Regions from separate parts of the Blautia sp. LMAG:36 genome, predicted to be linked through region 3. Evidence: riboswitches for the same ligand, from Rfam matches in the RefSeq annotation. Region 3 holds a riboswitch; each other region holds the start of a gene.
The links. A riboswitch is a leader RNA that binds a small molecule or an ion and turns the genes downstream of it on or off. The one in region 3 is predicted to bind cobalamin.
Positions count from the first base shown of each region.

Region 1: another riboswitch for cobalamin. It lies ahead of nikB (nickel ABC transporter permease); the one in region 3 lies ahead of CCC17_RS01450 (cysteine-rich small domain-containing protein).
Region 2: another riboswitch for cobalamin. It lies ahead of CCC17_RS00820 (ABC transporter substrate-binding protein); the one in region 3 lies ahead of CCC17_RS01450 (cysteine-rich small domain-containing protein).
Region 4: another riboswitch for cobalamin. It lies ahead of CCC17_RS12385 (ABC transporter permease); the one in region 3 lies ahead of CCC17_RS01450 (cysteine-rich small domain-containing protein).

Region 1 covers NZ_NALB01000010.1:285,671-291,707, reverse strand. The annotation lists gene CCC17_RS13830 (ABC transporter substrate-binding protein) at 1-1,159, opposite strand, end outside; gene nikC (nickel transporter permease) at 1,218-2,048, opposite strand; gene nikB (nickel ABC transporter permease) at 2,049-2,987, opposite strand; cobalamin riboswitch at 3,172-3,360, opposite strand; gene CCC17_RS13815 (M14 family metallopeptidase) at 3,645-4,604, opposite strand; gene hisIE (bifunctional phosphoribosyl-AMP cyclohydrolase/phosphoribosyl-ATP diphosphatase HisIE) at 4,776-6,037, opposite strand, start outside.
Region 2 covers NZ_NALB01000003.1:125,775-131,811, reverse strand. The annotation lists gene CCC17_RS00825 (FecCD family ABC transporter permease) at 1-849, opposite strand, end outside; gene CCC17_RS00820 (ABC transporter substrate-binding protein) at 864-1,958, opposite strand; cobalamin riboswitch at 2,062-2,357, opposite strand; gene pcrA (DNA helicase PcrA) at 2,456-4,699, opposite strand; gene CCC17_RS00810 (DUF1836 domain-containing protein) at 4,845-5,465, shown strand; gene CCC17_RS00805 (YerC/YecD family TrpR-related protein) at 5,596-5,913, opposite strand.
Region 3 covers NZ_NALB01000003.1:270,446-276,482, reverse strand. The annotation lists gene CCC17_RS01465 (glycyl-radical enzyme activating protein) at 29-820, opposite strand; gene CCC17_RS01460 (glycyl radical protein) at 832-3,357, opposite strand; gene CCC17_RS01455 (phosphatase) at 3,712-4,428, shown strand; gene CCC17_RS01450 (cysteine-rich small domain-containing protein) at 4,535-4,822, opposite strand; cobalamin riboswitch at 5,091-5,260, opposite strand; gene CCC17_RS01445 (C40 family peptidase) at 5,492-6,037, opposite strand, start outside.
Region 4 covers NZ_NALB01000009.1:1-6,037, forward strand. The annotation lists partial or broken gene CCC17_RS12375 (helix-turn-helix domain-containing protein) at 1-309, shown strand; gene CCC17_RS12380 (IS3 family transposase) at 306-1,151, shown strand; cobalamin riboswitch at 1,245-1,457, shown strand; gene CCC17_RS12385 (ABC transporter permease) at 1,594-2,523, shown strand; gene nikC (nickel transporter permease) at 2,539-3,402, shown strand; gene CCC17_RS12395 (ABC transporter ATP-binding protein) at 3,383-4,174, shown strand; gene CCC17_RS12400 (oligopeptide/dipeptide ABC transporter ATP-binding protein) at 4,184-5,122, shown strand; gene CCC17_RS12405 (nickel ABC transporter substrate-binding protein) at 5,152-6,037, shown strand, end outside.

The DNA of each region.
Region 1 (6,037 bases), on a different contig from region 3:
GACTGGCCTGTGCTGCCTGTGCGTATACACCAAGCTCGGCACGGCTTGTGTAGATAACAAAATCAAGAACAAGAGGATCTCCGTCAGGAGTTTCTACAAATCCGTCACCGTCAACATCTTTGTATCCGGCCTCATCAAGGATCTTCTTTGCGCTGTCCGGATCATAGGAATTCTCATCCTTCAGATCATCGAATCCAAAGTCAAGTGTTGGAGGAACCGGTGCTTTACCAGCTGTTGCACCCCCCTCAAGAAGAGTGTTGCAGTATGTTTCCTTGTCAAGGCCACGAAGAAGTGCCTGGCGAAGAGCCTTATCGCTGAGTGCATGATCCTCATTCTGGTTCATGAATGCATAGGTGGAACGAAGAGACTGAAGCTCCTGGATGTCGTAATTGTCATTTCCCTCAAACTCAACCAGGTTCTCTGTTTTCAGGTTGTAAGCGATATCGATCTCACCTGTCTGAAGAGCCATGGAACGTGTTGTCTGGTCATCCACACATTTCAGTGTAACTTTATCAAGGGGAACTTCTCCATCCCAGTAGTTCTCATTTTTTACTACGATACAGGAATCCGTCGGGCTGAAAGACTCTACTGCGTAAGGTCCTGTACAGATCGGTCCTTCCATGGCAAATGTAGAATCATCTACATTTGTATCTACGATCAGAAACAGCGGGTCTGCAAGGCATCCGGCCATGTTTGCATTTGCTCTGTTCAGGTGGAAGATCAGGTTCTGTCCGTCAACCTCGATGCTGTCAAGATCAAAGAATTCCGGAACACGGTCACTTTTTTCAGCGGTACGCTCGATGGAAGCTTTTACCATATCCGGTGTCATATCGTCACCGTTGGAGAATTTTACGCCCTCACGGATCTTGAAGGTCCATGTCTTTCCGTCTTCGCTGTTCTCCCACTCTTCTGCAAGGCATGGAACGATCTCACCGTTCTCATCGAATTTTGTAAGGCACTCACCGATCGCATAACGGGATACAACCCAGCTGAAATACTGCTCTGTCGGCTCCAGTGTATCTGCAAAGCTTGTTACTCCGATGGTGATCTCCTTATCACTTTTTTTGTCACCTTTTGCCTGAGCCACTGTTGTCATGGAAAAAGTCATCATACATGCAAGTGTAGCAGCCAGCACTTTTTTAATTACATTATTTCTCATTTCATCCTCCTAAAGATAATATACTGATCATATGGTGTTGGTTTGTTACAGAGTTGTTTTATTGATCCTGGCGCGGATCCAGTACATCACGGATGCTGTCTCCAAGCATGTTGAAAACAACAACACAGATCACGATAGCGATACCAGGGTAGATCATAAGCCATGGCGCCTTTGCCATGTAGGTTCTTCCTTCATTCAGCATCAGTCCCCACTCCGGTGTCGGCGCAGTTGCACCAAATCCCAGGAATGAAAGGGAAGCCAGCTCCAGCATCATAGTTCCGATATCTGCTGCCGCAGTTACCACCATCTGGGTTACCATGTTGGGAAGAATGTGTACAAGAAGAATTTTCCAGGTCTTTGTTCCGTTTACTATAGCTGCCTCTATGTAAAGACTCTTCTTGACTTTCAAGACCATACTTCGTGCAAGACGGGCATATTTTGTCCAGCTTACAGCCGCAATGGAGATAACGGCATTGACCAGGTTTGGTCCAAGCATACCGGCAATGGCAATGGCCAGTACAAGCCCAGGGAAGGAAATCATCATATCTGCGATACGCATGATCACTGCATCCACAACGCCGCCGAAATATCCGGCAATAACTCCTAAAAATGTACCGATGACAAAGATCACCGCAACCAGACATAAGGTCATGATCAGAGAGGTTCTTGTTCCGAAGATAACACGGGAAAGAAGATCTCGTCCAAGCTTATCCGTTCCGAACGGATGAGCGGAGCTTGGCTCCTGCAGAGATTCGGTCATAACTGCATCCAGTGGATCATATGGTGAGAGCTGCGGCGCAAAGATCGCAATTCCGATCACCACGAGACCCAGAATGAAGAAAAGAGTGAACTGTTTATTTTCTTTGAATGTTCGTAATACCTTTTTCAATTATCTATCCTCCTTAAGTCTTGGATCGAGATAAGTATAGGACAGATCCACAAGCAGGTTGATGCACATGTACAGGATCGCGATCCAGAGTACATAGCCCTGTACAAGAGGATAGTCACGACAGGAAATCGCCTTTACTGCCATATTTCCCATTCCAGGCCAGTTGTAAATGATCTCTACAACTGCAGTACCTCCCAGAAGACTTCCAAGGGAAAGTCCCAGCAGCGTTACCAGCGGAAGCATAACATTAGGAAGAACGTGTTTCCAGAGAATGACGCTTTCCTTGATTCCACGCATTCTTGCACCTGTGACATAATCCTGGTGAAGTTCCTCCAGTACTGCACTTCTTACCTGTCTGGTATATTTTGCAGACATAGCAAGTGCAAGAGTCAGCGCCGGGAGGATCATGGATTTAAAATCCGTACTGCCTCCTGCAACATTGATCCAGCGAAGCTGAACACCAAAGATGCTGAGAAGGATCAGGCCCAGCCAGAAGCTTGGAACAGATACTCCCACAAAGGTAATTCCTCTCACAAAATAATCCGGGAATTTGTTCTGATATACAGCGGCCAGGATTCCAAGCGGTATGGAAATAATGACCATCATCAGAAGTGCCAGCAACGACATCCTCAGCGTCGGCCAGAAACAGGATACCAGTTTATCTGTTACCGGCATTTTGAAAGAATAGGACTGTCCCATATCTCCTGTAACAACACCCTTCAGCCAGGAACCATACTGCACGAGAAAGGGCTGATCAAGGCCAAGCTCATGTCTTGTCTGTTCCAGAAGCTCTGGTGTAGGAAGATTACCACACTCTGTCAGCATGATCTCCGCAGGATCACCAGGTGACAGGTAGGTCAGTCCAAATGTGAAAAAGCTGATTCCAAATAATACAATGATGATCTGGAGAAATCTTTTTCCTACTTGTTTCTTTGTCACGTTTTACTCCTTTCCTCATTTGATGCGATTTTAACATTGCCGTTTTAATTGAGTTAGATAAAAGAAACTATTGGATTCTTAATATGCAGAATATGCATGGAATTTTAGAAAATTTGCACGAAAAAAGCCCGTGACGAAATACGGGCATACAAAATAAATATGCTTCCTATCTTCCGTAAGAATCATTTTAAAACAATTGCAAGCAGGTCTCCTGACTTAGGATCCTTACCCTCAGACACCTTCCCGGTCTATTTCTCACGCACTCGACCAGTGGTACTTTGTCTGAGGATTCCCCCTTACAGTGACGGGATCGTACCGGATTTACACCGGTTTCCCTATTAATCCTCTCAGAACTTACAACGGCTGATGTGAAAATCAGCAAATGCTGTTAAATTACTGCAACATTATATGATAAAACTATAGTTTATGTCTATGGAAAAATGTTATATTTTTAGAAAACTCATAAATTTTGTTAAAGATGCTTGAATTGTATATATCCCCCATGGGGGATATGACAATTGGATTTATCTGATCTGCTAAAAAAACACGGATTTTACCTCGCTATTTTTACAAATAGAATAGCAAATGGTAAAACCCGGTTTTCTTACTGTTTCAATATGATTTCAGACAGAAGCGTTCTGAAAAGGTTGTTTACTATCAGGTCAGAGTCTCCGTGATCGCTGCATATGCGATCATTGGTCCGTCTTCAATAATGTTCAGACTGGCTGTTTGATAAAGTACGACTCCGTTTTCAGTTGCAATAGATGTGTAAAGTAAATTCCCATAGTAATCTCTCAGTTCACCCAGTTCTTCCCCCTTAAAAAAGTATTCTCCAGGCTTCTTGGACGGATACCAGCATCCGGTATACGGCGCATATTCATAGACTACATTTTCAAGAAGCATCTGACGGTAATGCTTCAGACCATGACACGCCTTTCCCTGGAGATGAAAAACAAGGTGACGGACGTCTCTTTTATCCTGTTCTACTTCCTCCCAGGTCCAGTAGCTGTGTCCGCCTCTTTCGATAAGAATACTTGGAATTCCAAGAGAAGAAGCATAATTGTAGGCGCCACCTGTGGCAGTTGTGGAACGGACCACATATTTTACGCCGATATGCCGTGCCATATGTAATGACTTCTCTGCTGTTTTTTCATCTACAACCCCTACATAATAAACATAGGGATGAAGCTGTTCGAACCCATCTCCACTATGCAGGTCGATATAATAATCTGCTATGGAAAAAAGCTTTGTCACTATAGCATAGGCAATACGATCTGCAGCTGTTCCCTCAGGATCTCCGGGGAAAACGCGGTTCAGGTTCTTGCCATCCTCATAGACCAGACTCATGGTGCGATGCTCAAAGCCGCTGACATTGACCAGTGGAACGATGATCACATTTCCCTTCAGTTCTTCCGGTTGAAATTCTTTTGCAAGTTCCATTGCCGCCTGGATCCCCACATACTCCGCACTGTGTATTCCTGCTGTGATCAGTATCGTCGGTCCGTCTTTCACTCCGCATATCACAGTTGCCGGCATTGCTATGCCGTATCCTGTGATCTTAATTTTCCCCTGTGCCTTCTCTCCTTTTTCAATCACCCAGTCATCAATTTTGATCATTGGTTGTTTCCCTTTTCCTTTTTTATATTTCCGCACTTTTGACGATAAGTATATCATGCCTAACCGAAATTGTACATATTCTTTTAAGATTCCGGGAAAACAGAAAAAAGCTTTCGTAACCGTTCATTCTGATCCGACGTACAAAAGCTTTTTTCCTGAATGATATATAATTTATCTTTTTACCAATTCTTTGGTGATTTCTTCCCAGCTGACTCCTTTTTCCACCATGAGTACCATCATATGATAAAGAAAATCTGAAATTTCGTATTTAATCTCTTCTTTATCCGGATTTTTGGCTGCAATGACGATCTCTGTGCATTCTTCACCGACTTTTTTCAAAATCTTGTCGATTCCTTTATCAAAAAGATAATTGGTATAGGAACCTTCCTTTGGATGTTCTTTTCGGTCAGTGATCACATCATACACATTCTGGAACACGTGAAGAGGATTGGTATCATCGTACTCCTTTTTCATCAGCGGTTTGAAGAAACAAGTACGGTTTCCTGTATGGCAGGCTGCGCCCACCTGCTCCACTTTGGCAAGGATCGTATCATTATCACAGTCAATGGTAAGAGACTTTACATACTGTACGTGGCCGGATGTCAGACCTTTGGTCCAGAGCTCATTCCGGCTGCGACTCCAGTATGTCATTTTTCCAAGCTTCAATGTTGTGTTAAAAGCAAGCTCATTCATATAGGCCAGCATCAGTACTTCATCCGTCCGGTAATCCTGGACAATAACCGGAACCATTCCGTCACTGTTTAATTTAAAGTCCGACCATGCAATATTACTTTTATATGTGTTTACCGGAATTCCGGCTTCTTCGCAGGTTTCCTTAAATGTATGCAGATCATTTTCAAGACTGCTTACATAAGCACCGCAAAGTCCGGACACAGCTGGTTCTCCTAAAAGCTCCAGAACGTTCTCAGATCTGTTTTCATCGGTATGAAGAACAATGGAAATCTGAGAAATCTCTGCAATTTCATTTTCGACAGTGTCCAAAGCCAGAACAGTGTCTGCATATGTTTCGATCAGATCCTGATTTTCTGTGAATTCTCTCAGATCAGAGATGCTGATCATCATACGCTCTTTTCCAAAGCGCCGGGATACTTCTTCCAGAAGCTTGATATTATTCTCTTTCGAAAAATTCAGTACAACTTTGGCACATCCCGCATAGATCAGCTTTTTTACATCTTCCATACGTTTGATATTTCCCGCTGCGATCACCGGGATCTCAGATACCTGACAGATATCACGGATTTTTCCGATCGCACGGTCATGCTCTGCATCTGCGGAAGAAAAGTCAAATACCAGAAGCTCATCTGCCCCATTGTCACCGTAAAATTTTGCAAGTGTTTCTACATTTCCGTCTCCGAAAAGATTTCTCTGTCCAAATCCGGTTACCGCCTTTTCTGAATGAAGATAAAGGCATG
Region 2 (6,037 bases), 140 kb from region 3:
TCCGATCACACCGGCACAGTACACGGCAAATCCGATCATAACAGAAGCAACGATCAGATAAAAAGTCCGCAGTCTGTGCAGATCTGTTCCAAGGGTAATGGATACGTCATCTCCCAGAAGCATCAGATTCAGGTTCCGGTACTGCGTCCAGAAAACAGCCACGCACACCAGCGTGACCGGAAGCATTACACCCACTCTGGTCCAGCTTGCTCCGGCAAGACTTCCCATGCTCCACTTCATAACTTCTGTTGCCGCATTTTTGTCATTGGTAATATAAATGACAAAATTGGAAAAAGCAGAACAGACTGCGCTGACCGCCATTCCCGCAAGGATCAGTTTTGCGGAAGTTGCCTTTCCACCCATGTTTGCAATGGCGATCACCGCAAAAGAAGTGATCATCGCGCCAATGAAAGCTGTGATTCCCACAGAGTTTCCACCAAGAAAGCTTCCGATTCCAAGCATGATGGCCAGTGTGGCACCCAGAGATGCACCAGATGAGATACCCAGCACATACGGGTCTGCCAGCGGGTTCTGCACGATAGCCTGCATCACCACGCCGCACACGGAAAGAGCCATTCCAACTGCCAGAGCCAGAAGGACTCTAGGCAGCCGGATCAGCCACACAACATCATGAACTGCGCCTTCCGCATAGGCGGACAGACTTTTTATATGAAACAATTTATAAGCGATAACGCTGTATACATCCTTCAGTGACAGATCCGCATTTCCAAAAGTGATGGCTGCAAGTATGGAAAAAATAAGGAATCCTGCAAGTCCGATGAGAACTGCCACATACATGGATGTTCTGAGCACCTTATCTTTTTTTCTCTGTGAAGCTGTTTCTTTCACTGCATTTTCTCCGATCAGTCAAGATTTACGTCCGGATATAATCCCTTTGCAAAAGTTTCGATTCCGTCCTGGGTACGTGTTGCACTTGCATACATCTCACTGAGCATGATCGGGTAAACACGTCCGTTCTTTACTGCGTCAAGGCTCTTCAGGGACTCATCATCCTGGATCACTGCAAGCTGGCTGTTCTTAACAGTTTCCGGATCATCTCCTGCATATGGCATGTAAACCACAAAGATCACGTCAGGGTTGGCTGCGATGATATCCTCTTTTCCAACGGTGGAAGCATCCGGGTTTGCAAGAGTTGCGCCTAACTGTGTTACCATATCTCCGCCAAGGCTCTTTACGCCATAGTTTGTGATGTCATCTCCAAGAGGCTCCAATACCATTACGCTTGGTTTGTCTTTTACATCTGCAGTTGCAGTAAGAGTTTTGTCGATCACTGCTTTTGCATCATCAACGATAGCCTGTGCTTTGTCCTGTACATCGAAGATCTTTCCGATATTTAAGATATCTGTGAATTCATTTTCCAGTGTTCTGTCGCCGTCCGGACGAGTATTGGTGTTGTAGTAGGTGTTGCAGCCTTTGTCGATCCAGTCTGTTACATTTCCCAGATTCTTATCAGAGAAAAGAGAGCTCCAGGATAAGATCATGTCCGGCTCCAGCATTGTTACAGTTTCAAGGGATGGGGTAAATTCGTCAAGATAATTTGTTTTTGAGAATGCTTCTTTGAGATCTTCCGGAACTTCATTATCAAGACCTGCGGTAGCTACCAGGTGGTCTTCCAGACCAAGTGCGAGCATAGTCTCAATGCTTCCCTGATATACAGCAAGGACTTTTTCCGGTGCTTTTTCATAAGTGGTTTCGATTTCGTTTCCATCGTAATCATAGGTTGTGATGGTCAGATGATATTCTGTCTTGGTTGCCTCTGCGGAAGAATCTTCGGTGTCTGCAGACTCTGTACTGTCTTCTGCTGCCGGCTGGTTGTCTTCCTTGATGGTCTCGGAGTCTGCTCTCTCTGCGGCATAAACAGCCGGAGCTGCTGATACGGTCATTGCCGCTGCCATTACCATTGCCATGATTCTTGTGGATACATACTTGTTTTTCATTTCATTTCCTCTCTTTTCGCCTGTTTTATCTCCTGTTGCCTATGGGTAACCGAAAAGATGGGGCTTCATAAAATCTGCACGGAACACTTTGTACGGAAGCTCCCACTTACATACTGTCAAGCAGGTTTCCTGACTTACAGACTCAGAAAAAACTCCGCAAAATAAAAACTGATACACCATTCATCTTTTAGCCGATCATGAATGATATATCAGAATTTTCTCCAGAATCTCTCTGACATCGGGATTTCGCCTTCTCACATGAGTTTCTGCAATGGCATGTGAAATCCCTTCTTCTGTATACAGTGGCCGCAACCGCTCAGGCTTTTTACCCGATTCCCTCTCACAGTATCCGGCAGCATATGTGCCGGTGATACTGTCCACTTCACAGCAATTCAATTACGCTGATACTGATTCTAACATACCGGTTTTCCAATTACAACCTTGAGGCCGGATTTTTACAGTTTTTTGCAGAAATAGTCTGCCCGGAGAGATCCCTCTCAGATCTTTTTCAGCTTGGCAAAACCGGCGAACATTTTTTTCACGCCGACTTTGTCAAAGTCTACCGTCACTTCGTAGTCTCTGCCGCCGTCTGCGATATTTTTTACGATACCGACTCCGAATTTCACATGACGGACCGTGTCTCCCTCACCATAGTCCAGGCTGTCCGCCTTCTTCACTGTGAAATCTTTTTTCTGCAGGGTGCTCTTTGCCTGGAAATTCATTTTCATCTGGGCATAGGCGCTTTTCGGAGATACGATATCATCTACTCTGGGCTTTTTCTCCTGAATGGTATGTCCAAGATCTACCAGCTCCCGTGGAACCTCCCTTACAAAACGTGACACACGGTTATACTGAGTCTCCCCACGGATCATCCGCTGTTTTGCACAGGTTAAAGTCAGTTCCTTCATGGCACGGGTGATCCCCACATAACAGAGCCTTCGCTCCTCCTCGATATCCGACGGATCACCGGACCAGATGGAAGCATATCCCGGAAAAACACCGTCCTCCATTCCCACGATAAATACATTTGGGAACTCCAGTCCCTTGGCACTGTGAAGAGTCATCAGCAGCACATAATCCTGATCCGGATCAACAGAATCGATATCTGCCACCAGTGCGATCTCCTCCAGAAATGCAGAAAGTGTTGCCGGCTGTCCGGCCTCCTCCATGGCTTCCTGGAAGGATTCTGTCTTGGAGATCAGCTCATCGATATTTTCGATCCTCGCCTGAGCCTCCTCCGTTTTCTCTGCCTCCAGTTCCTTCACATAACCGGTAAGTTCAATGACCTCTTCCAGGGTTTCACGGACTGTATAGGCCTCTGCCTTACTTTTCAGTCCCTGGATAAAGGATACAAAATCATTGATCTTTCCTGCTGCCCTGCCAATGGACGGTACTTCCTCCACCACGCGGAGCGCATCGTAAAAGCTCAGGTTCATCATATCCGCATAGTCCTGGACACGGCCGATGCTGGTGAGTCCGATTCCTCTTTTTGGCACATTTAAGATCCTGCGCACAGCCAGATCATCACTGGCATTGTCAATGGTCTTCAGATAGCTTAACAGATCCTTGATCTCTTTGCGGGCATAAAAGTTCACGCCGCCGACAATCTTATAAGGAACATTTGCTAGGAGAAATTTCTCCTCAAAGAGACGAGACTGGGCATTGGTCCGATAAAGTACTGCACAGTCCTTGTACTGGAATTTCCCGTTGCGGCGCCCCTGGATGATCTCTCCTGCAACATACTCCGCTTCCTCAAATCCGTTGTTGAACTGACGGAAATGTACTTTATCGCCCTCTTCGTTCTCTGTCCAGAGGCGTTTTTCCTTACGCTCTGTGTTGTTGACGATCACCTCATTGGCTGCATTGAGGATGTTCTGGGTAGAACGGTAATTCTGTTCCAGGCGCACCACCTTAGCCTCAGGAAAAACCTTCTCAAAGCCTAAGATGTTCCCGATATTTGCTCCACGAAAACGATAGATGGACTGATCATCATCACCAACCACACAGAGATTCTTGTATTTTTCAGCAAGAAGACTTACGAATTTAAACTGGGCAGTATTGGTATCCTGATACTCATCCACCATAATATATTTGAAACGTTCCTGATAATAGTCCAGGATATCTGGATTATGCTGAAAAAGCTCCACAGTCTTCACGATCAGGTCATCAAAATCCAGCGCATTGTTTCCCCGGAGGATAGACTGATATTCCTTATACATACCGGCAATCTTCCGTGCATCCGGATCGCCGCCTGCATTCAGCTCCATCTCTTCCGGTGTGATCAGTTCATCCTTGGCATGGGAAATCTCAGCAAGAACAGCGCGTTCCTTGTAGATCTTGGTATTGATATCAAACTTCCGGAAGATTTCCTTCATGACTGTTTTTTGGTCGTCGGCATCATAAATGGTAAAATTACTGCCAAAGCCCAGCACCTCAATATGTCTGCGCAGGATCCTCACGCAGGCGGAATGGAAGGTGGAGACCCATACGCTCTCCGCACCCATTCCCGCAATTTTATTCACACGTTCCCGCATCTCACTGGCGGCCTTGTTGGTAAAGGTGATCGCCAGGATATTCCATGGGTTTACGCCCTTTTCTTCCATTAAATAGGCGATCCTGTGGGTCAGCACTCTTGTTTTTCCGGAACCGGCTCCTGCAAGGATCAGAAGTGGTCCCTCTGTATGTACGGCAGCTTCCCGCTGCATAGGATTCAATGTGTCCAAAGCATCATGTATACTCATTTTGATCTCCATTTCTTTTTCCATATGAACAGTATCTTTATATACTATCATGACTTTACTTTCCGGTAAACCCACCTCTCTGAAAAAAAGTTTCTTTACAAGTAGTATTTAAAACTATATAATAAGGAGCAGAGGTGATAATACGATGACAGAAAACGAAAAAGAAATGATGAACAGCATTTTTGCAAAAATTGCTGAGCTTGATTATATAAAACCCGATGAAATTCCCAATATTGCTCTTTACATGGATCAGGTCACAACCTTTATGGAAGATAATCTCGCTTCCACCAAGCGTCATGATGATGACAAGATCCTGACCAAGACCATGATCAACAATTACGCAAAGAACAAGCTCCTTCCCCCGCCGGAAAAGAAGCGGTATTCCCGGGAGCATCTGCTGATGCTGATCTTTATCTACTATTTTAAGAATATCCTCTCCATCAGTGATATCCAGACCCTTCTGGGACCGATCACCGAGAAATACTTCAAGTCCGTTACAGAAAAGGACATGACTTACATCTACCAGGAGGTTTTCAGTATGGAGCAGTCACAGATCCGTTACCTGGAAAAGGATCTTATGCGCCGTTTCAAAAGTGCCGGAGAAATTTTTGAGGACGCCGACCCGGAGGATAAGGAATTCCTTCACCAGTTTTCCTTTATCTGTCTTCTTAGCTTCGACGTATACATGAAAAAAATGATCATCGAAAACATGATCGACCACATGAATTCCTCAAAAGATACGGATTCCTCAAAAAAAGACAAATAATATCCGGAGCTTACATCCGGTCATAAACGTGCGTCGCCGGGCGCACCGAAAAAAAAGAGACAGTCGCACAATCGCCTGTCTCTTTTTCGTTACAGTATTATCCGTTATCATCACGGTATGGACGTAAGCCTTATTCTGCTTCGCCGCCCTGCTCCCCGTTATCCTTCTTCATACGTGCAAATACCATCTCATAACCATCATTTCCATAGTTCAGGGAACGGTTCACACGGCTGATCGTAGCTGTGGAAGCTCCTGTTTTCTCGGAAATATCAAGGTATGTACGCTTATCAGTAAGCATCTTGGCTACCTCGAAGCGCTGAGATAAAGAAAGCAGCTCATTGATGGTGCACACATCCTCAAAAAATGTATAACACTCTTCCTTGTCCTTCAGGCACAGGATCGCTTCAAAAAGATGATCCACAGCCTCCGTCCTGATTTTTTTGCTCATTGTTACGCTCCTTTAAAATACATAATTTTCGTCTAATACAATACTGATATTTTAACACTCTAAATCGTGATAAGCAAGCCTTTTAGGGAAATTTAATAAACTATTTTGCTATTTTGTCTTTCTA
Region 3 (6,037 bases):
GGATCTTTTTTCTGTAATCCTGTATCTCTCAGCCGCCGATCTGGCAGTCCAGGCTGCATACCGCATGCACTGCATTCTTTAACATCTGCATATGTTCTGCTGTAGGCGGAAGGATTCCTTCCATTAAATAGGGTCTGCCAAGTCCTTCATATTTATCCTGCCCCAGTCTGTGGTACGGAAGAAGATGGATCTTGTTTACGCCCGGAAGGGATGCTGCAAATCTTGCGATCGCCTGGATCTCTTCCACAGAATCATTAAATGTGGGGATCACCGGAACGCGGATCACCAATCTGGTTTTTCCGTAGAGCGCAACCCTTCTTGCATTCTCCAGCATCAGTCCGTTGGCCCGTCCTGTGAATTCTTTATGTTTTTCCTGATCCATATGCTTGATATCCATCAGATATACATCCAGATAGGGAAGTACCTGTTCGATCTTTTCCCATGGGGCACAGGCCATGCTTTCCACTGCTGTGTTGATTCCTCTCTCCTTTGCTGCGCGGAGAAGGTCTCTGGAAAAGTCCGCCTGGCACATACATTCCCCTCCGGAAAGGGTGATCCCGCCTCCGGAACGGTAATAATAGGCACGGTCTTTTTCCACCTCTTCGATCATCTCACGAACTGTCACGTCGCGGCCGATCACTTTATCTTCTCCCAGAACCTTCATGTTCTGGATCCGGTATTCCTGTGATTCCGGATTACAGCACCAGCGGCAGCGAAGAACGCAGCCCTTCAGGAACACGATGGTACGGATACCCGGTCCATCGTGTACTGAATATTTCTGAATATCAAAGATCCTGCCCTTTGTATCCAAATAGTCCATTCGTTACTCCTTTAGAAGCCCTGCTCTGTTCTTCTGATGATATCGTCCTGCAGAGATCTGGAAAGTGTAGTGAACAATGCGCTGTAGCCTGCAACACGTACAACCAGATGTTTGTACTTCTCCGGATGCTTCTGTGCATCCAGAAGTGTCTCTCTGTCGACAACATTGAACTGCATATGCATACCCTTCTGATCAAAGTATCCACGGATCAGTGCTACAAATTTCTCCAGGCCCTCTCTTCCTGCAAGTGCAGACGGATGGAATTTCTGATTGAACAGTGTTCCGTTGGATACGATAAAATGATCCAGACGGGATACGGAAGTTGCTGCTGCTGTCGGGCCCTTCACATCCTTGCCTGCTGACGGAGAAACACCATCTGCAACTGGTGTATGTGCATAACGGCCATCCGGTGTAGCACCGGTCTGTCCGCCAAGGGGAACATTTGCGGATACCGGATAAAGTCCGGCCTGATAATGTCCGCCTCTCGGGTTTTTGTATTTCTGAAGTGGTTTTGTGTAAGTATAGGCAACATCTCTTGCAAAATAATCCACATCCGGAATATCGTTTCCGTATTTCGGAACTTCATCGATCAGTTTGTGGATTTCTTCAAATCTTGCCTTTTTCTCCGGAGATGGTTCTGCTCCAAGCGCTGCTGTCATAACAGCCTTGGCTGTCTGCTCATTTACACCGATGCCATTTTCCTGAAGCTTCTGCATTACAATTGTAGTAATATCTGCTGCAGACTGTGCATCAATACCCTTGCCATAGTTCCATGCCAGAGCTTCCTTCATCTCTTCCATGGTAACTTTCTTTTCTTCATAAACAAGTTTACGGATCGCATACAGAGAATCTGCCATGTTTGCAATACCAAATCCCTGAGGGCCGGTAAAGTTATAAACAGCGCCTCCCTCCTGAACGGATTTACCACGTTTCATGCAGTCATCCACCATACAGGAAAGGAATGGAAGCGGACACCTCTCAGCATGTGCCACGTCAATGGCATTGTCTGCATTTACAAGCAGGGAAATAAAATATTCCATCTGTTTCTTATATGCGTCATAAAACTCATCAAAGGTCTTCATCTCTGTGACATCGCCTGTCCTGACACCGATCTGGACTCCTTTATCCATACCATTGGAGAAAACCATCTCCAGCGGGCGGCACATATTGAAGAATGCCGCATCATGCCAGCCGTCTGTCTTACCGGCTTTCTGCGGTTCTACGCATCCAATGATGTTATATTCCCTGGCATCTGCAAGAGAAAGTCCTCTGTTCTGCAGCGCCGGAATGATAACCTCATCATTATAATAAGCCGGAAGTCCGATTCCTGTTCTTGTAAGCTCTGCAGCCTTGATCAGGAATTCATGTGGTGATCCGTTCCATACTCTTACAGAAAGAGACGGTGCCGGAAGGTGCACATGCATAGACGCCTGGATGCACATAAAGGAGAGATCATTGGTCACATCCTCGCCATCCTTGTTCTGACCACCTGCGATCAGGTTCTGGAAAAGGCTGTAGCCTGCAAAGCCTTCTGCAGATGCAGCATCACGACATTTATTCAGGTCGTTTAATTTTACCCATATGCAGTCCATCAGTTCCTGGGCAAATTCTCTGGTAAGATTGCCTGCTTCCATATCACTCTTGTAATATGGATACATATACTGGTCAAAACGTCCCGGAGAAATAGAATGTCCGCTGCTTTCCATCTGGATCAGCTGCTGTACAAACCAGAAGGACTGGCACGCCTCATAGAAGTTACGGGCGCCCTTCGCCGGTACGCGTGTACAATTGGATGCGATCTGAAGGAGTTCCTGTTTTCTGGTCGGATCCTGACACTGATATGCCATCTGCTCTGCGAGCTCGGCATAGCGATGTGCATAGTCGATAACTGCCTGACAGCTCATGATAACTGCTTCCAGGAAACGGGATTTCTTTGCGTAATCACCATCTCCTACATTACACTCATCCAGTTCCTTCTGAGCTTTGGCAATGATCCCTTCATAACCGATCGCCAGAACTTCTTCATATTTAACGGTTACGTGTCCTACACCATTGTAGAAATAGTTTCCGGGTGTAAAAATATTGTGGTCAATGGCAAGAATCGCTTCCGGTGCCATGTAGGAGGTTGCAAGCTCACTGGTAGTCTTGCCTTTCCAGTATTTATGTACCTCACGGAGCTCCGCCTTGGTTTCCTCCGCAATATAAAATGGATCGGCTGTTCTGGTAGCCACTGTATCCAGCTCATCCTCCAGCCACTGGAAAGAATACTCCGGAAACGTCTGACAGCCTCTCGGCGCCAAAGTGCTGCTTCCAACGATCAGCTCCTCATCACGGATGATGATCGGAATGTTGTGCAGGATGTGGGCAAATGCCTTGGCTCTGCGGGTGATAATCGGCTCGTCTTCTGTTGCTTTGTAAGACTCTGTGATCAGTTTTGCTCTGGCAGATTCGATCACCGGCATCTTTGCATAAAGATTATCTACAAGATGTGTGATCCTGTCTGTTTTCGGAACATCTGCTATATGAAATTTCTCCATGATTCTCCTTTCTCATAACCGGTTGTTTCTGGTGATCTGTCTGCCTCTACGCTTCCAGAACCGCTCCTGTCCGGCTATGTGCTCATGTAGTTTTATTATACCTTACCCCTACTTCGATGTCAACGAAATCCAACATGTGTTTCTAGCTGTTTTTGTGGTTTTTATCGGTTGCGCCCTGTTGATTTTATTTGTTTTTTGTATTTTTATGTTTTTCTCTATTGACTTTGTTTTTCTGCTCTGCCATACTTGGATTTATATAGGAATTCCTTTGTTTTTCAGAAAAAATTTATGCAAAGCGGACATTCGTATTCCGCTCTGTCACATGTTCTCAAACAGTAAAAGAGGTGTATTTTTATGTATCTTTCTGATATGCATACCCACTCCATCGCCAGTGGTCACGGCACGGAATGTACCATCACAAACATGGCACGCGCAGCTGCCGAGAAAGGTCTCCGGCTTCTCGGGATCACTGATCACGGTCCCGGCACTCTGGCAGCCGGAACTTCCTCCTATTTCCGCAGCCTTACCTATTCTCCCAAAAAACATTTCGGTGTAGAATTACTCTACGGAATTGAACTGAATATCCTTGATCGCAGCGGAACGGTAGATTTAGATCAGGAATTATTATGTAAACTTGATTACGCCATTGCCAGCATGCATGCCTGGAATTACCGTTGCGGTACCAGAGCCGAAAACACAGAAGCTTTTATCAATGTAATGAAAAACCCCTGTGTAAAGATCCTCGGACATAGTGATAACACTCATTACCCGGTTAATTATGATGCGCTTGCAAGGGCTGCCAGGGAAACCGGCACGATCTTTGAGATCAACGAAGCTTCTCTTGCACCTTATGGCTATCGTGGCGACACAAGAGAAAACTGTTTCGAGATCCTTCGATGCTGCCGCAAATATGATCTGCCGCTGCTTCTTTCCAGTGACAGCCATGGCCCGGAGCATATCGGAGATTTTACCTGTGCTGCTGAGTTTGTTCATCAGGCCATGTTTCCGGAACAGCTGATCCTCAACAACCAGATTCCCAGACTCAAGGTTTTTCTCCAAACCAGAGAATGATCTTCTGTATCTTTTCCGACAGATAACAGATATTGTCCCCTAAAACAAAACAGGCCAGTTCAAACACAGGAATATACATTTTCCTGTATCTGAACTGGCCTGTTTTTTATTTTTCCCGCTGCTTTCGTACAATTTCCGCAAGCTCGCTATATTTACCTGTAACATATCCAAAATTTTCTTTTCTGTGAGGAAGCTTGCATTCGGTGCAGTCTTTGATCCCGCTTTCCGTAAAGCGGAAATTACCACCACATTTATCTCCCAGTGCATATAAAGGACAATAGCAGAACAGACAATTGAAGTTCTCCGGATCTGCTCCTTTATGGCACGGAAAATATTCACAGTTTTTGTGGCTGAAGTAAGAGTATTCTTTGCCTTCCCAGTATGGTTTCTCCATGGCTCTTTTCTCCTCTCCTGACATAACCACACATAATTTTTTCCTATAAAAAAAGAGGTAGCGATGCCACCCCGGGGTAGAAATATAATCCGTTCATGAGTGCGCGGAGGGAACGAATGTATCCGGAGTAGTATCGCCTGCCATTTAATCATGTATAATTCATATGAACAGGCGCATTCCATAAAAAAATGCCTACTCTCGTAAAAAAGTAGACAACGTCCCAGGGGTGCGGAGTCCCTGAAATGGTTGTTACACTTTACACGGAAGTTTAACCTCGCCATAACAAGCAGGTTTCCTGGCTCCGGGATCATGACTCCTCTCTCCTTCTCATACATACGTACAATGGACTATGAGATTCGCTCCTCCGTTACAGTGACCGGATCGCTCAGGTTTCACACCTGATTCCCTTTTCTGTGGACTTCTGATAATCAATATATAACTGTCAGCTATCCTCAGCACTTGCTATGTTCAATATGGAATTATACTGACATTATAATAACATCCTGTTAATTATATGTCAATACTGTTTTCAATATTTATACATTTTTGAGCATATTTTGTTGCTGTTCACTCCGTTCCATGGGTTTTCAATATTTTTTCCGACGTCAAAAACAGCCCGACAAACTGCTGTCGGGCTGCTGTATTTTTATTTTCTGTTGTACGTTCTTATTATACAAGACGTCTTACAGATACAATTGTTCTGTATGTAGCATCATTGCTGATCTTGATCCCGTCCTGAGAGTTCGATGCATGAACGATCTGGCCATTACCCATGTAAATAGCCACGTGTCCGCCATAGCAGATCAGATCTCCCGGCTGTGCATCTGCGTAGGATACTTCTGTACCTGCATTCTGCTGCTCATAGGAGGTTCTCGGAAGGCTGACTCCGAAGTTCGCATAGACACTCTGTACAAATCCGGAGCAGTCTGCACCATTGGTAAGGCTTGTTCCGCCCCATACGTAAGGATTCCCCACAAACTGTGTAGCATAATTCACAACAGAAGATCCGGAACCACTGCTGTAAGAAGAACTGTCACTGTCTGAAGATGTATCCTCTGCATTAGATGTGTCCTCTGCACTTTCTTCAGATGCGTCTGTGCTGTTATCGTAATCTGCGTCTGCATTATCCTCTGTATTCTCAGTATCCTCGGACGCATCATCATTCTCACCATTGTCTGCATCTTCATCCACAGCCTCGGTGTCATCTTCTGCAGT
Region 4 (6,037 bases), on a different contig from region 3:
GCACGAAGAAAAACAACACTTGAGGAACGAAAAGAAATCGTTAATTATTGCATCAACCATAATCGTGACTATAAGAATACAGCTACAAAATTCAATGTTTCTTACGGTCAGGTCTATTCTTGGGTAAAGAAATATGATAGTGATGGGGAATCCGGATTAACTGACAGACGCGGTCAACGTAAAACAGATGATGAAGTAGATGAATTAGAACGTTTGAGACGTGAAAACTTACGACTAAAGCGTCAGCTGGAAGAAAAGGATATGGTTGTTGAATTGTTAAAAAAAGTGAAAGACTTCGAAAGGATGTGAGGCTGGGTAAGGTTCGTCATGAATCAAAATATCTTGCGATAGAATATTTTCATACAGAGAAAAACTGGAGTATTGGATGGATGTGTAAACATTTGGAGGTCGCAAGAGCTGCTTATTATAAATGGCTACACCGTGAAACACCTGAGGATGAAATGGAAAACATCAAACTTGCAGAGCTCATTAAGGAGTATGATGAACGCTTTAGTCATATCTTAGGGTATCGGAGAATGACTTCTTGGATCAATCATTTTAATCAAACAAAGTACAGCAAAAATAGAGTTCACAGAATTATGAAAAAACTGGGAATCCATTCCGTTATACGAAAAAAGAAGAAAAAATATAGGAATGCCAATGCAGATGAAACAACACAAAATATATTACAAAGAGATTTTTACGCAACTGCACCCAATCAAAAATGGGCTACTGATGTGACTGAATTTAAAGTGCCAGGTAAAAAAAAGAAGTTGTATTTAAGTGCCATTATAGATCTGTATGATAGATATCCTGTGTCATATGCTGTTAGTGCCAGAAATGATAATAAATTAGTATTTAAAACTTTTGATAAGGCAATTGCGTTGAACCCCTGTGCAAAGCCGATTTTTCATTCAGATCGGGGATTCCAGTATACCAGCAAAATGTTTAAAAAGAAACTTGTAAAACAAGAAATGAGACAATCCATGTCTCGGGTTGGACATTGTATTGATAATGGACCAACAGAAGGTTTCTGGGGAATTATCAAAGCAGAAATGTATCAGATGTACGAAATAACTGATGAATCCTCATTAAGATTTGCAATAAAGGATTATATAAGATTTTATAGTGAAAGAACGTCCACAGGATAGGTATTGCTGCAAAACACCCCTAGAAGTACGTTCAAGAAGCACTGAAATCTGACATACCAGTAGAATATCCTATTCCAGAAAACAAACGAATTAAAAAATATAAAGAGAAATGGTGTGCATAAAAATACCTACACTCCAAAATGAAATGTAGGTATTTTTGTCGCTTACCTTTAGATATCTCACCTGTCTACTTGACAAGGGGCATATCAGACAGGGACGAAAACCAAAATATCACTGGAGAGATCCGGGAAGATGGTAAGTAGGAAGAACTGGAGTCAGGAGACTTGCCTTTTTGACAGAAGAATTCTGATTCGGATGGGATACAGAAGGAATAAGCTCTGCCTGAGGTAGAGGTTTGTTTTTTGTGCTGATATGATGCTGGATCATATCAGCTTTTTTTATTTTAACCGAATAAACAGATGAAAAATGAGGAGAAATGAAAATGGGAAAAGTAATTGCAAAGCGTTTTATATTTATGATTCCGGTAGTTCTGGCGGTTACATTTATTATTTTTATGCTGAGTTTTATATCGGCAGGTGATGCGGCCAGAGTTCTGGCGGAGAAAAAATACGAGCATCCGTCACCGGAGCAGATAGAAGAAGTACGGCATGAGGAAGGACTGGATCAGCCAGTGCTGGTACAATACGGGAAATGGCTGGATCAGGCACTTCATGGCGATTTTGGAAAATCATATTCTACCAGAAAACCGGCTTTTGAGGAATTAAAAAGATATTTTCCACAGACATTTAAACTGGCAGTTACTTCGTTTTTATTGTTGATGATCGTATCAGTCCCTCTTGGAATTTTGTCGGCAATTTACGAAAACAGAGTTCTGGATAAAGTCATTCGCATTTTGTCGTCCCTCAGTGTATCTATGCCGTCTTTCTGGATCGGTCTGATGCTGCTATATATATTTGGAGTAAAGCTAAAAGTGATTTCCGTGATCGGAGGAGATGCCGGAGGTATCCCGATTCTCGCGGCATTTGCCATGGATATCAGTTTCTTTGGAATTATGACGAGATTGATCCGTACCAATATGATACAGGTGCTGAAGCAGGATTACATACGTGCCAGCAGAGCCAAGGGATTGTCATCTGTAAATGTAATTTTGCGTCATGGTCTGAAAAATATTCTGATTCCTGTGCTGACACGTCTGGTATCAATTGTGATCGGTTTTTTCTGTGGCTCAGCTGTGATAGAAAGTATTTTTTCAATTCAGGGAATCGGAAATCTGGCATTGAAATCCGTGATCTCAAAAGACACTCCGGTGCTGCAATGTTTTATCTTTATTCTGGCTGTTGGCATTGTAGTATTAAATTTTCTTGTGGATATCGCCTATTCTGCGATTGACCGGCGAATCCAGTTAAAGTAAAGGAGAGATCATAGAATGGGAAGCAGAAGAAAGCAGAAAACAGAAAAAAGCATGATCCAGAATCTGTACTGGAAACAGGTATTCCGGTCACCAAAAACAAAAATAGGATTGATGGTGGTCATAGTTTTTGTATTGGCAGCCATTTTTGCACCTGTACTGGCGCCACATGATCCACTGCTTGTGGATGTTTCGATAAAATTAAAGAATCCGTCGGCGGCATATCCTTTAGGTACTGATCAGCTGGGACGATGTATTTTATCAAGACTTCTCTGGGGCAGCCGGTATTCACTGAGCTATAGCTTTACGGTGCTTCTGATCACCGTATGTGTCGGGGTGCCGATCGGACTGTTTGCCGGATATGTAGGTGGAAAAATCGATTCGATAATTATGAGGATCATTGATGTATTTATGGCTATGCCGGTCTTTATTGTGGCACTTGCCATTGCAGGAACCGTAGGAGCCAGCGGCGCTCATTTGATCCTGTCCTTATCGGTCGTATCCTGGGCAGAATATGCAAGGCTTGCCCGTGCATTGACACTTCAGGAAAAAAATAAAAATTATATGACCGCACTAAAAGCCGGAGGCTGCGGCCACGCAAGGATCATATTCAGGCATGTATTGAGAAATATCCTGCCATCTGTGATCGCACTGGCAACAATGGAAATCGGTTCGATCATTCTGTCAATTGCCGGTTTTTCCTTTATCGGCCTTGGTGTGCAGGCACCGACACCGGAATGGGGGATCATGCTTAGTGACAGTAAAAGTTATATCCAGACTTATCCAAGACTGATGTTTTATCCGGGTATACTGATCATGATCATTGTTCTGGCATTTAATTATCTGGGGGAGGGAATACAAAATGGAACAGACAAAAAATGATGTTCTAAAGGTAAAAAGATTACATGTGGAGTTTCAGACCTCTCACGGAATGGTTCATGCAGTAAAAGATGTCAGCCTGGAAGTAAAGCGCGGAAGGATCCATGCCCTGGTGGGAGAAAGCGGAAGCGGCAAGTCAGTTACCTCTCTGACGATCATGAATCTGCTTGCAGGAAATGGAAAGGTGATATCCGGAGATGTGACACTGAACGAAAAGAGTCTTCTGAAGTTATCAGGAAAAGAAAAACGACAGTTATACGGAGACAGGATCGGAATGATCTTTCAGGATCCGACCGCTGCTCTTGACCCGCTTTTTACAGTTGAACAACTGCTTCTGGAAGGACTGAGGAAACATCGCAGAATGAGCAAAAAACAGGCAAGGGAAGCTGCGTTGGAAAGTCTGCGGATGATGAATCTGCGTGATCCGGAAGAACTGATGAAGAAAAAACCTTACGAATTGTCTGGTGGTATGTGCCAACGTGTTATGATCGCCATTGCCATGTCCATGAAACCGGATTATCTGATTGCAGATGAGCCGACCACAGCATTGGATGTAACCGTACAGAAGCAGATTCTGGAAGAAATCTATCAGCTATCCAGGAAAGAAAACCTGGGCGTGTTATTTATTACGCATGATCTGGGTGTGGTGGCAGAGATCGCAGATGATGTTTCGATCATGAAAGACGGCGAAATAGTGGAAAACGGAACAGTTGAAGACATCTTTTATCATCCGCAGCATTCATATACAAAAAAACTGTTGGATGCAGTTTTATAGGGGAAAAGTATGAGTACGTTACTAAAGACAGAACATTTAAAAAAATATTATGGCAAGAAAAAAATTGTGAAGGCAGTGGATGATGTAAGTCTGGAAATCCATGCAGGATCATCCATGGCTCTGATCGGTGAAAGTGGAAGTGGTAAAACTACATTCGGAAAGCTGATCGCCGGCCTGGAGAAACCTACAGATGGAAAATTCTGGTTTCAGGGACAGGAAATGCAGGATTTGTCTGAAAAGCAGTTTCGTCCATATCGCAAGAATCTTCAGATGGTCTTTCAAAGCAGTAGCGGGGTATTTGATCCCGGTTATACCATTGGAGAAAATATTTTGGAAATTTTGAAATTACATGAAAAACTGCAAGAGGGTGAGTATGAAGAGCGAGTAAAGGAGGCTTTGATCCAGACGGGGCTTGATCCGGATATCCGCAACCGTTATGTTGGACAGATTTCAGGAGGTCAGTGTCAGAGAGCTAATATTGCGAGAGCATTGGTATTAAGACCGGAGCTTGTGATCTGTGATGAACCGGTATCCAGTCTGGATTATTCCATACGAAAGCAGATCCTGCATCTGTTAAATGAGCTGCAGGAAAAATATGAGATGACCTATTTACTGATCACTCACGATCTGTCCAACGTTCCATATCTCTGCAAAGAGGTGGCTATTATGTATCAGGGACGCGTGGTCGAGTTTATCGATCATACGGACAGCTTAAAGGAGACTGCCGTACATCCTTATACAAAAGATCTGTTTGATTCTATTCCGGTAAAAGAACCGAAAATGCGAAGAATCGGATTGCAGGAAAAGAAAATATTTTCAGATACCATTCCGGAACAGGGCTGCCCATATCAGAACCGGTGCAGAAGATGTACAAATATATGCAGAGAGCATATACCGGAATTGACAGAAATTGAAACAGGACATTTTGCGGCATGTCATATGCTGTAAAATATAAAACAAACAAAGGAGAGGAAGAAATGAAGAAAAGACGTGTAGCAAAATTGATAGCATTGAGCATGGTGGCGGCAACTTTACTGACAGGTGTCAATGTACAGGCAAAAGAGGAAAAAGTAGTTACGGCAATGACATCCATTGATCTGACTCCTGAACTTTGTGACCCGGTAAAAAGTGGTCCGGATTTTCGTCTTTATGAAATGATCTATGATCCTCTGGTACGTTACGGAGAAAATGGAGAAATCAAACCGGCATTGGCAGAATCCTGGGATATCAGCGAAGATGGCACAACCTATACGTTCCATTTAAGAAAAGATGTGAAATTCTCAGACGGTACAGTGTTTAATGCAGACAATGTGATGTGGAATTATAACAGATGGGTGGAACAGGATGTGATCGGTAACTTTTCAGCCAAACTGGAAAATGTTACAAAGGTAGATGATTATACTGTAGAATTTAAGTTCGCAGAACCATGCTATACACTGCTGATCGAATTCAGCTATCCAAGACCATTCCGTTTCACCTGTGAAAGTGCACTGGATGAAGACGGAGAATTTTGTCAGGAAGTGGGTACCGGAATGTGGATGATCGACAGTTATGAAAGCGGTCAGGAGGTTGTCCTGGTACCAAATCCTAATTATTACGGTGAGAAACCAAATATTGATAAAGTAGTTCTGAAACAGGTGGCAGACGGTGATGCCAGAGTGATGGCACTTCAGAGTGGAGAGGCAGATCTGAATCTTCAGGATATTCCATCCGAAAGCTTCAGTATTATCCAGGCAGATAAAAATTTATCGACAGAACAGCAGGTTTCCACACTTTCTTACTATCTGATCGAAAATTATGATACACCGGCGCTTCAGGATATAAACGTACGTCAGGCACTGAATTATGCAACAAATAAAGAAA